2 regions of the Pseudoalteromonas sp. MEBiC 03485 genome follow, and region 1 is predicted to be linked to the other one. Evidence: predicted binding sites of a transcription regulator. Region 1 holds the regulator's gene; the other holds the start of a gene.
The links. The regulator sigma-54, encoded in region 1, starts transcription at its own class of promoters, with help from an activator protein. The targets are predictions, from matches to a motif close to GTTGGCACGNNNNTNGNNT.
Positions count from the first base shown of each region.

Region 2: the regulator sigma-54 is predicted to act here: its motif matches at 2,677-2,695, upstream of EVU92_RS00850 (DUF3192 domain-containing protein).

Region 1 is NZ_SGBT01000001.1:467,346-471,946, reverse strand. Features, by position in the region: gene rapZ (RNase adapter RapZ) at 1-651, opposite strand, end outside; gene ptsN (PTS IIA-like nitrogen regulatory protein PtsN) at 652-1,104, opposite strand; gene hpf (ribosome hibernation promoting factor) at 1,108-1,395, opposite strand; gene EVU92_RS02170 (RNA polymerase factor sigma-54) at 1,423-2,919, opposite strand; gene lptB (LPS export ABC transporter ATP-binding protein) at 3,037-3,762, opposite strand; gene lptA (lipopolysaccharide transport periplasmic protein LptA) at 3,759-4,280, opposite strand; gene lptC (LPS export ABC transporter periplasmic protein LptC) at 4,270-4,601, opposite strand, start outside.
Region 2 is NZ_SGBT01000001.1:188,661-193,261, reverse strand. Features, by position in the region: gene EVU92_RS00860 (response regulator) at 1-1,331, shown strand, start outside; gene EVU92_RS00855 (diguanylate cyclase) at 1,300-2,223, shown strand; gene EVU92_RS00850 (DUF3192 domain-containing protein) at 2,255-2,635, opposite strand; gene EVU92_RS00845 (D-2-hydroxyacid dehydrogenase) at 2,798-3,742, opposite strand; gene zntR (Zn(2+)-responsive transcriptional regulator) at 3,837-4,250, shown strand; gene EVU92_RS00835 (SO_0444 family Cu/Zn efflux transporter) at 4,234-4,601, shown strand, end outside.

The sequences.
Region 1 (4,601 bases):
CTTTTGCACTATGCTGTGGCTAGCTAAGTAATCTTTTACTGGTTGATCTAGACCCGTTAGCGGCTTTAAATCAGGTTCCCAGTGTGGGTTAGGTAAAAAACGTGCATCAAATACGTAATCAGCTTCTTTTGGAATACCGTGTTTAAAGCCGAAAGACATAAAAGTGATAATCAGTTTTTTATCCTTTTTACCCAAAATCTTTTCGCGAATTGATTCTGCTAACTGATGAACACTGAGATCTGTGGTATCAATCATAAAATCAGCACGAGTGATCAACACATCGAGTAAGACTTTTTCTTGTTTAATAGCCAGATCAAGTGGCAAAGAATCAATGGATAATGGGTGTAAACGACGAGTCTCTGAAAAGCGTTTTATCAGGGTTTGGTCATCACTGTCTAAGTAAAAAAGTGTTGGATTTGCGAAACCAGGAAGGTACTCAAGAATATCATTAAATTCTTGCTGCTCTTTTGGAAGGTTACGCACATCAATACTGACCGCTATTTTATCGTAGTTATCTGATACGCTACGCACGAGCGAAGGCAGTAAATTGACTGGAATATTATCAACGCAATAATAACCTAAGTCTTCAAGTACTCGTAAAGCGACCGATTTACCTGAGCCTGAGCGACCGCTGATAATGATTAATTCCATTTATGCCTCTGCTGATATAACCTGAAACAGTTGCTGATCGGTAGTAGCACTACGCAGCTGTTTACAAAACTCTTTATCTTTAAGTCTATCAGCAATTGTTGATAAGGTCTTTAGATGAAGCTGAGAGTCACCATCTGGTACGATGAGTGCTACGAAAATGTCAACAGGGCGATTATCAATTGCATCAAAATTGATTGGGGATTCACTCACTATGACAAACGCCTGAGGTTCATCGGCGCCACTCATTCGGCCATGTGGAATAGCAATACCTCGGCCAATACCGGTGCTACCTAGCTTCTCTCGGTTGAGTAAAGCATTTAGGATATCTTGTTGAGATAAATGAGGAAGCTGCTGGTGAGCCAGTTCGCTGATATATTCAAGAATTCTTTTTTTGCTATTAAAAAGGACCGCAGCTTTGCTGCAGTCCTGATTAGTAAGTGAACTTAGTTTCATAATTTAATGTCGAGCTAATTTCTCTTTGTGTTTAATGACTTGGCGATCAAGCTTATCGATCAACGAGTCAATGGCTGCGTACATATCTTGATGTTCTGTAGAAGCGAACAATTCGCCTCCGTTTACATGTAAAGTTGCTTCTGCTTTTTGGCTTAATTTTTCTACATCTAGAATGACATGAACATTATTAATATGGTCAAAATGCCTTTCTAGTTTCGCAAACTTGGTGTTTACATAGTCTCTTAATGAATCAGTGATTTCTACATGACGACCAGTTAAATTTAGTTGCATAAGCATTTTTCCTTCTATGTAAAACGTCTAAATCAAACTCTTACGCTGATTAGACGGAGGTATTGCTAGAGACTCACGATATTTTGCAATTGTACGTCTAGCTACTTTAATTCCTTGCTCAGCCAATATATCTGCAATTTTGCTATCACTCAATGGTTTAGCCGAGTTTTCTGCAGCGACTAACTTCTTGATTAAAGCGCGTATTGCTGTTGAAGAACACTCACCACCATTTTCAGTGCTGACATGGCTTGAGAAGAAATATTTCAACTCAAAGATACCCCTAGGGGTATGCATATATTTTTGCGTTGTTACTCGTGAAATCGTCGATTCATGCATTTCGACCATTTCAGCAACATCATTTAGCACCATCGGCTTCATTGCTTCTGGGCCATGCTCAAAGAAAGCTTGTTGTTGTTGAACGATACAGTTGGTCACTTTTAATAGTGTATCGTTACGGCTTTCTAAGCTCTTAATAAACCACTTTGCTTCTTGTAAGTGAGAGCGAATAAATTGGCTGTCGCTACTTGATTTAACAGAGCGAGACATAGCCGCATATTGGCTGTTCACTCTAATCTTTGGCATACTATCTGGGTTTAACTCAACCACCCAGCGACCTTTTACTTTTTTCACTGATACATCAGGTATGACGTACTCAGACTCTTCGCGTACTATGCTATCCGCAGGCTTAGGGTTTAAGCTGTGAATTAGCGTCATTACTTCTTTAAGCTCATTTTCTTTAAGCTTAGTCTTTTTCATCAAAGTTCGATAGTCGCGACTCGCTAATAATTCGATATGCTCAGATAAAACCATTTTAGTTTCAGCTAAATATGGCGTGTTTGCATCGAATTGGCGAAGTTGAATACACAGGCATTCCTGTAAACTACGCGCCCCAATACCGACAGGATCAAACAATTGAATTCTCTTTAGGACCGCTTCGACTTCATCAAGTTCGATTTCTTCTTCATCACTATTTTGATTAAAGCTCTCGACGATATCTTCACAGCTTACCGTTAAAATACCAGAGTCATCGATAGCCTCAACAATTGCCACAGCAATCGCTTCATCAGTCGGACTAAAGGGAGTTAGCTGTAATTGCCACATAAGGTATTCGTGAAGGGTTTCGGTCGATGCACCTTGATAAATAGATTCATCTTCTGGCATTGGCCCTGATGATGTTGATGGAGCGGCACTCATGTACTCATCCCATGTAACATCCATGGCTAAATCGTCACTTACAGTGTCTTTATTTAGAGCATCACTGCTTTCTTGTTCATATTCGCTAGGTGCTTCGTCTGCAGAAGCGCTGACTTGCACATCGTCAGATTCAGCTTTTTGCTCATTTTTGCCGATGCTTTCTTCGTTGTAATCCGCTTCTTCCACTTCAAGTAAAGGGTTACTATCTAGCGCCTCTTGAATTTCTTGTTGGAGATCCAATGTACTGAGCTGCAACAAACGTATAGCTTGTTGCAGTTGTGGAGTCATTGTAAGTTGCTGGCCCATGCGCAGCTGTAATGATTGCCTCATGTATCCCTAACAATCCTTTTTTTAAGTTATCGATAACTGTGCAAAGACAGTTAAGTTATTATCGATTTATTGTCATTGTTATAAGTCTAGCAGATGCTCTAGTCGGTGGCGTAATGGTTACAGCCTAAATTGCTCGCCTAGATAAACATCGCGTACAGTTTGGTCAGCTAATACGTGCTCAGGTGTGCCTGATGCAATTAGCTCCCCATGAGAAACAATGTAGGCTTTTTCACAAACATCAAGGGTTTCTCGAACATTATGGTCAGTAATTAGTACACCAATACCACGATTTTTTAGGTGCTCAATAATTTTCTTTATATCTAACACTGAAATTGGATCAACACCAGCAAAAGGCTCATCTAAAAGGATAAATTTAGGATTAGCGGCTAATGCGCGAGCAATTTCAACGCGGCGACGTTCACCACCAGATAGAGCCATACCTTGACTATCACGGATGTGTTGGATGCTAAATTCATCTAATAAGCTATTTAGAGTTTCTTCCCGCGTGGTTTTATTTAGATCTTTACGAGTCTCTAAAATAGCCATCAAGTTTTGGTAAACTGTTAACTTTCGAAAAATCGAAGATTCTTGCGGTAGATAACCAATACCCAACCTCGCACGGCTGTGCATTGGCAAAAGGGTAATATCGTTATCATCGATGCTAATTTTACCTTTGTCGCTCGGAACTAGGCCTACAATCATGTAAAAAGTCGTGGTTTTACCAGCACCATTTGGGCCAAGCAAGCCAACAATACTGCCTGCTTCAACTTCCAGACCGACATTTTTAACCACTTGGCGGCCTTTGTAGCTCTTAGCTAAAAGCTCTGCTTTTAATGTGCTCATGGTTGGCCTTTATTGTCTTTTTTATTTTCAACAGGTACTAAAATAGTGTGTACACGATCTGATGAGTTTTCGTCTTTTTCAGCACTGATAAGCTGCTGAGCCATATCATAGGTAATGCTTTTCGCTGTTACTTTTTGACCAGCTTGGGTAACTTCAGCTTCACCGTTTAAGGTTAAGAAGCGTTTCGCAACATCATAACGAACTTCTTCAGCACTGGCGCTCATTACGGAACCATCCGTTTGTTTTTCTTCGAAGTAAGCTGGTTTGCCTGTTGCAATAATTAGCTCTACTGTACCTTCGGTATCACCGCCGTGTGCTTCAAGACGTTCTGCTGTAATACGACGATTACCATGCACGATCTCTACGTTACCTTCAAATATGCCAACGCCATCTTTTAGTTTACCAACTTGGCGATCTGAGCTAATGCTAATTTGTGCGCCAGTTTGCTCGGCAGCGGTGCCGGAAAACGCAATCAATAAGCTTGGGATCAGGAGTAATTTCTTCAGTTTATTGGTCATAGTATATGGTTCGTGTATGGTTAGTTAACTCAACAATTTCGGTTTTTAAATCGGCTTTTAAGCCTTTACCGGTAATCTTTAAATTCGGTCCTGTTAGTGTTACAGGTTGCTTTGAAAACATGGTCATTTTATTAATGTCGACATTAATGTTTTCTGCTTTTATATCTTCGATCATACCGTTATGGGTTAAGTTTTTAGCAACTACATCCCCTTCAAAAATCAGCTGATCATTTTCGTATAAAGTGGCTTCTTTGGCTTTTACTTGCCAAACCTGCTGGTCGCCATAAATAGTAAATACAGGTTGCTCAAAAAAGGTAAACC
Region 2 (4,601 bases), 280 kb from region 1:
CAGCCAATAGCTTGCTTACCTTATTAAATCGTATGCTAGATTTTGCCCGCGCGGAAAGCTCGCAAGTGCAAATTAATAAAGCCCCTTTTAGTGTGCCTGATTTAATCGATTACTGTCAGGGGATCACAGCTCCCTTATGTGCGAATAAAAATATCGAGTTTAAAGTCAAATGTGACCAAAGTATTAGTGATAACTTGGTTGGTGATCAAATTTGCTTGCAGCAAGTATTAGCTAACCTACTCACTAACGCAGTAAAATTCACCGAGCAAGGTACAGTGACATTAAACTTAATGCTGGTGGAGGAATCTGCTGAGCAGCAACTTATTTGTTTTACAGTCAAAGACACCGGTATTGGTATTAGTAAGGCCGATCAAAGCCGCTTATTTGATGCATTTACCCAAGGCGATGAATCATTAACGCGCTCTCATCAGGGGGTTGGTTTAGGTTTAGCGATTGTTAAATACGAAGTTGCATTGATGGGAGGCGAAATTAAGCTTGAAAGTGAAAAAGGCAAAGGCAGTGAATTTTGCTTTTGCTTGCAGCTCGATAAAGCCGTAGAGCCTGTGAAAAAAGAGCTGGTTTCATTGCCTTCTAGTACTGATCTATCTGGACTTTTAGTACTTGCTGTGGATGATAATCCACTAAATTTAAGCATTATTAAAAGCATTTTAGAGCAAATTGATGTCACTGTTGTGTGTGCACACAGTGGTGAAAAAGGCATTGAGCTGGCAAAAAGCCTCAGACCTGATCTCATTTTTATGGATATTCAGATGCCAGAAATGGATGGTTGTCAGGCAACGCGTATTATTCGTCAGTCTTTCACTAAAGAGCAAATGCCTATTTATGCACTCACTGCACACAGTGAAAGCGAAGATATTGAGCATTCTATTTCGGCCGGTATGAATAAGCATCTCACTAAACCTATTGTTGCCAGTAAATTATTTTTAGCAATGAGTGAGTTGGATAGGCCAAAAGAAGTCTTTTTTGATCAAGCTTTTATAATGTCTCAGTTTGCAAATAATACTAAGTTAGTATTAACTATGTTGTCGAAGTTTGCGACTATGGCAGCTGAGCAGCTATTACAAATCTCTACATTAAAAACTACCAATGAGTTGGTTCGTGTAGTTCATAATGTTAAAGGATCAGCTGGCAATCTTGGTTTTAAGCGATTGTCAGCGTGCGCACAACAATGTGAAGCTAGGCTTAAAGCAGATGGCGAATTGCCCGAGCAATTAAATGATGAATTGCAATGGCAAATAAAACAGGTCATTGCATTTATCATTGAACAAGGATCTACTGATGTTGAAAAGAGCCAAGGTACTGATTGTTGATGACGATCCGTTAAATCGCTTGGTATTAGAGAAAACATTACAGCAAGACTATGATGTTTTTTGTGTAGAGAGTGGCGAAAAAGCACTGACGTTTTTAAAAACGGAGACTGTTGATTTATTGATCTTGGATATTGTGATGCCAGGCATTGACGGTTATGAAGTGCTAACTAAGTTAAAAGAAAACGCTGCCACCAGTATGTTGCCTGTTATATTCATTTCTGCAAATACCAGCCATGATGACGAAGCTAAGGGCCTTGAATTAGGCGCGATGGATTACATCACGAAACCATTTAGTGCTGCTATCGTTCGTGCCCGTGTACGCAATCAGCTGCTGATCAAACAAAAAAATGACTTACTCGAAATGCTCGCCTCAATTGATGGCTTAACTGAGATCCCAAATAGACGTTATTTGGATGAAAACTTAGCGCGAGAGTGGCGCCGGTGTCGTCGAGATCAAACTCCGTTATCAGTGTTATTAATGGATGTCGATCATTTTAAACGTTACAACGATTGCTATGGCCATCGTGCAGGTGATGACTGCTTAAAAAAAATTGCTCATGCCTTAGTTGGGGCGTGTGAGCGAGGCAGTGACTTTGTTGCTCGTTATGGTGGTGAAGAGTTTGCTGCGGTACTTCCAAATACCTTTGCCAATGAGGCTATCTCGTTTGCAAATAAACTACGAAATGCAGTGAATGAGTTAAACATTCTACACAAAGCGTCGCTAAATGCCGACCATGTCACAATTAGTATTGGTATTGCGACCACAGAAAATGGTCAGGTTTATGCAGAACAAACCTTGCTAGAAGAGGCTGATTTAGGTCTTTATCAGGCTAAAGATGCCGGGCGAGATCAAATTGTATCGAGAATGATCGCTGTAAATGAATCAGAGTAGGCAAGGCCTACTCTTAACTTTAGCTTGCTAATTAGCCGTTACTTAGCGATTTATAAATTGTATCACCCACACCAATTAACTTATCATTTTTAAATACGAGTGGCGTACACTCGTCTTTAGTCATCTTGCCATCAGAATGAATGCTATGTGTTACATAGAATAATACCTGATAAACATCATCACCTTGCTTTAACAACTCGGTAAAGTTAGGTGTATTCAGTTTGTTTAATACGGTTTGGTAGCTTGTATCTAATGCGAGATTAGAAATCACTTCACGGTTACTTTTATGCTGTTTTTCCCAGCTAGAAGAACTACCAGCCCAATGAGTGTCGGCTTCACCGTCAGAAACAGCGATGACACAGCCAGTTAAAAATGGTGCAGTTAGAGCGGCAATTAGAAGTGCTTTTTTCATGTTTTTTATCCCTAAGAAATTGTTTTATAGTTAAACCTTGATAGCAAACTGCTTGCCAAAAATTTTATTTCTAATAAAATCATTGGGTTAATGTTATTTTGCGCAATGGGGCTAAGTAAAAAATCACTAACTACTTAGCTCTATTGACTAATATATTGCCTTTTAGACCAACCTGTTACGCATCTCGCCCTGATTAAATGCCTGAATATTTAAAGCTATTTCGTTAACTAAGCGAACAATAGACTCTTGGCTTGCCCATGCGATGTGAGGCGTGAGCAATAGGTTTGACCCTTTGTAGAGTGCTAGCGGGTTTGATTGCTCTGCGGGTTCTTTGCTGAGTACATCAACACCAGCTCCAGCAATGATATTATTAGCCAATGCATCTGCTAAATCAGCTTCATTGATGATACCACCACGGGCGGTATTAATAATGATGGCTGACGGTTTCATCATTCTTAACTCTTCCGCGGCTATTTGGTTGCGAGTTTCATCAGTTAGCGGGCAATGGACACTAATAATATCCGCTGTTTTTAGGGCGTCATTAAAACTGACGCGACCTTCACGAGGTGCTTGGCCTTTACGCTCACTGATGATGACTTTGGCACCAAAGACTCGTGCTACGTCGGCAACGGCTTTACCCAGTGACCCATAACCAACAATTGCCAATGTTTTGCTGGCAATTTCATTAAAGCTGTAATCTAGGCGACAAAACATCGGGCTTTTTTGCCATAAGCCTTGCTGACAATCATTAATGTATCTGTGAGTATTACCCAATAAATTAGTGATTAGAGTAAAGGTATGTTGCACCACACTTGGTGTTGAATAGCCCGCTACATTTGTCACTGCAATGTTATGCTTCTTAGCCGCCTCTAAGTCAATGTTGTTAGTACCTGTGGCTGCAACGCAAATGAGTTTTAAATTAGTCAGCTTAGCCATGGCGTGCTGATCAATCACCACTTTATTACTGATAACTACATCTGCATCTTGGCTGCGCTCAACAACTTGTTCTTGGTTGGTTAAGTCATAACAGGTTAATTTACCTAATTGCGCTAAGGCATCTAGCGAAGTGTTGGCTAATGTCGCTGCATCAAGGACAGTAATATTCATGTGCTTTCCTTTTTTAATTTATTGCTTGACCTTGGGGTGTACTCCAAGGTTTATAGTGAGCATAATAAATAAACGCTTCACAATGGAGACGGTGATGAAAATAGGTGAGTTTGCCCGTCAGTTGGGTGTCTCAACAGATACGCTAAGGTACTACGAAAAGCATGGTTTGTTAACGCCAAGTTCGCGTTCAGACGTAGGATATCGTTTTTACTCTGAGGATGATTATAAGCAAATGGCTTTTATTCTCAGAGCAAAGAATGTTGGCTTTAGTTTGGCTGAGATTAAAGAGCTACTTCAGATTAAATTTCATAAAGATCAGCACTCTTGCCATGAAGTTAAAGAGATGACGTTACAAAAACGTGATCTCGTTGCACAAAGAATTGCAGAGCTTACTCGCTTTTATGACTCACTTTCATTATTGGCAGATAAATGTTGTGGCGGTGAAGAACCTGCTGAAAACTGTTCGATACTAACGACGCTGGAGGATATCGATGGACTTACTCATTAATTTTTGGCACCTGTTTTTACTCTCAGCACCTTGGTTAATGCTAGGCTTATTCATCGCAGGTCTTTTAAATGTGTATTTGCCTGCCAACTTTCTTAATCGCCATTTAGGCAAAGAAGGCTTATGGACCACAGTGAAAGCGGCCTTTATTGGTGCCCCAATGCCACTGTGTTCATGTGGCGTAATCCCTGCGGCAATTGGTTTAAGAAGAGCGGGGGCGTCAAAAAGTGCCACCACAGCATTTTTGGTATCAACTCCTGAAACTGGGGTCGATTCGGTCTCCGTATCTTATGTGTTATTAGGTCCATTTATGGCGGTGATTCGCCCTATTGCAGCCGTATGCAGTGCGATTGT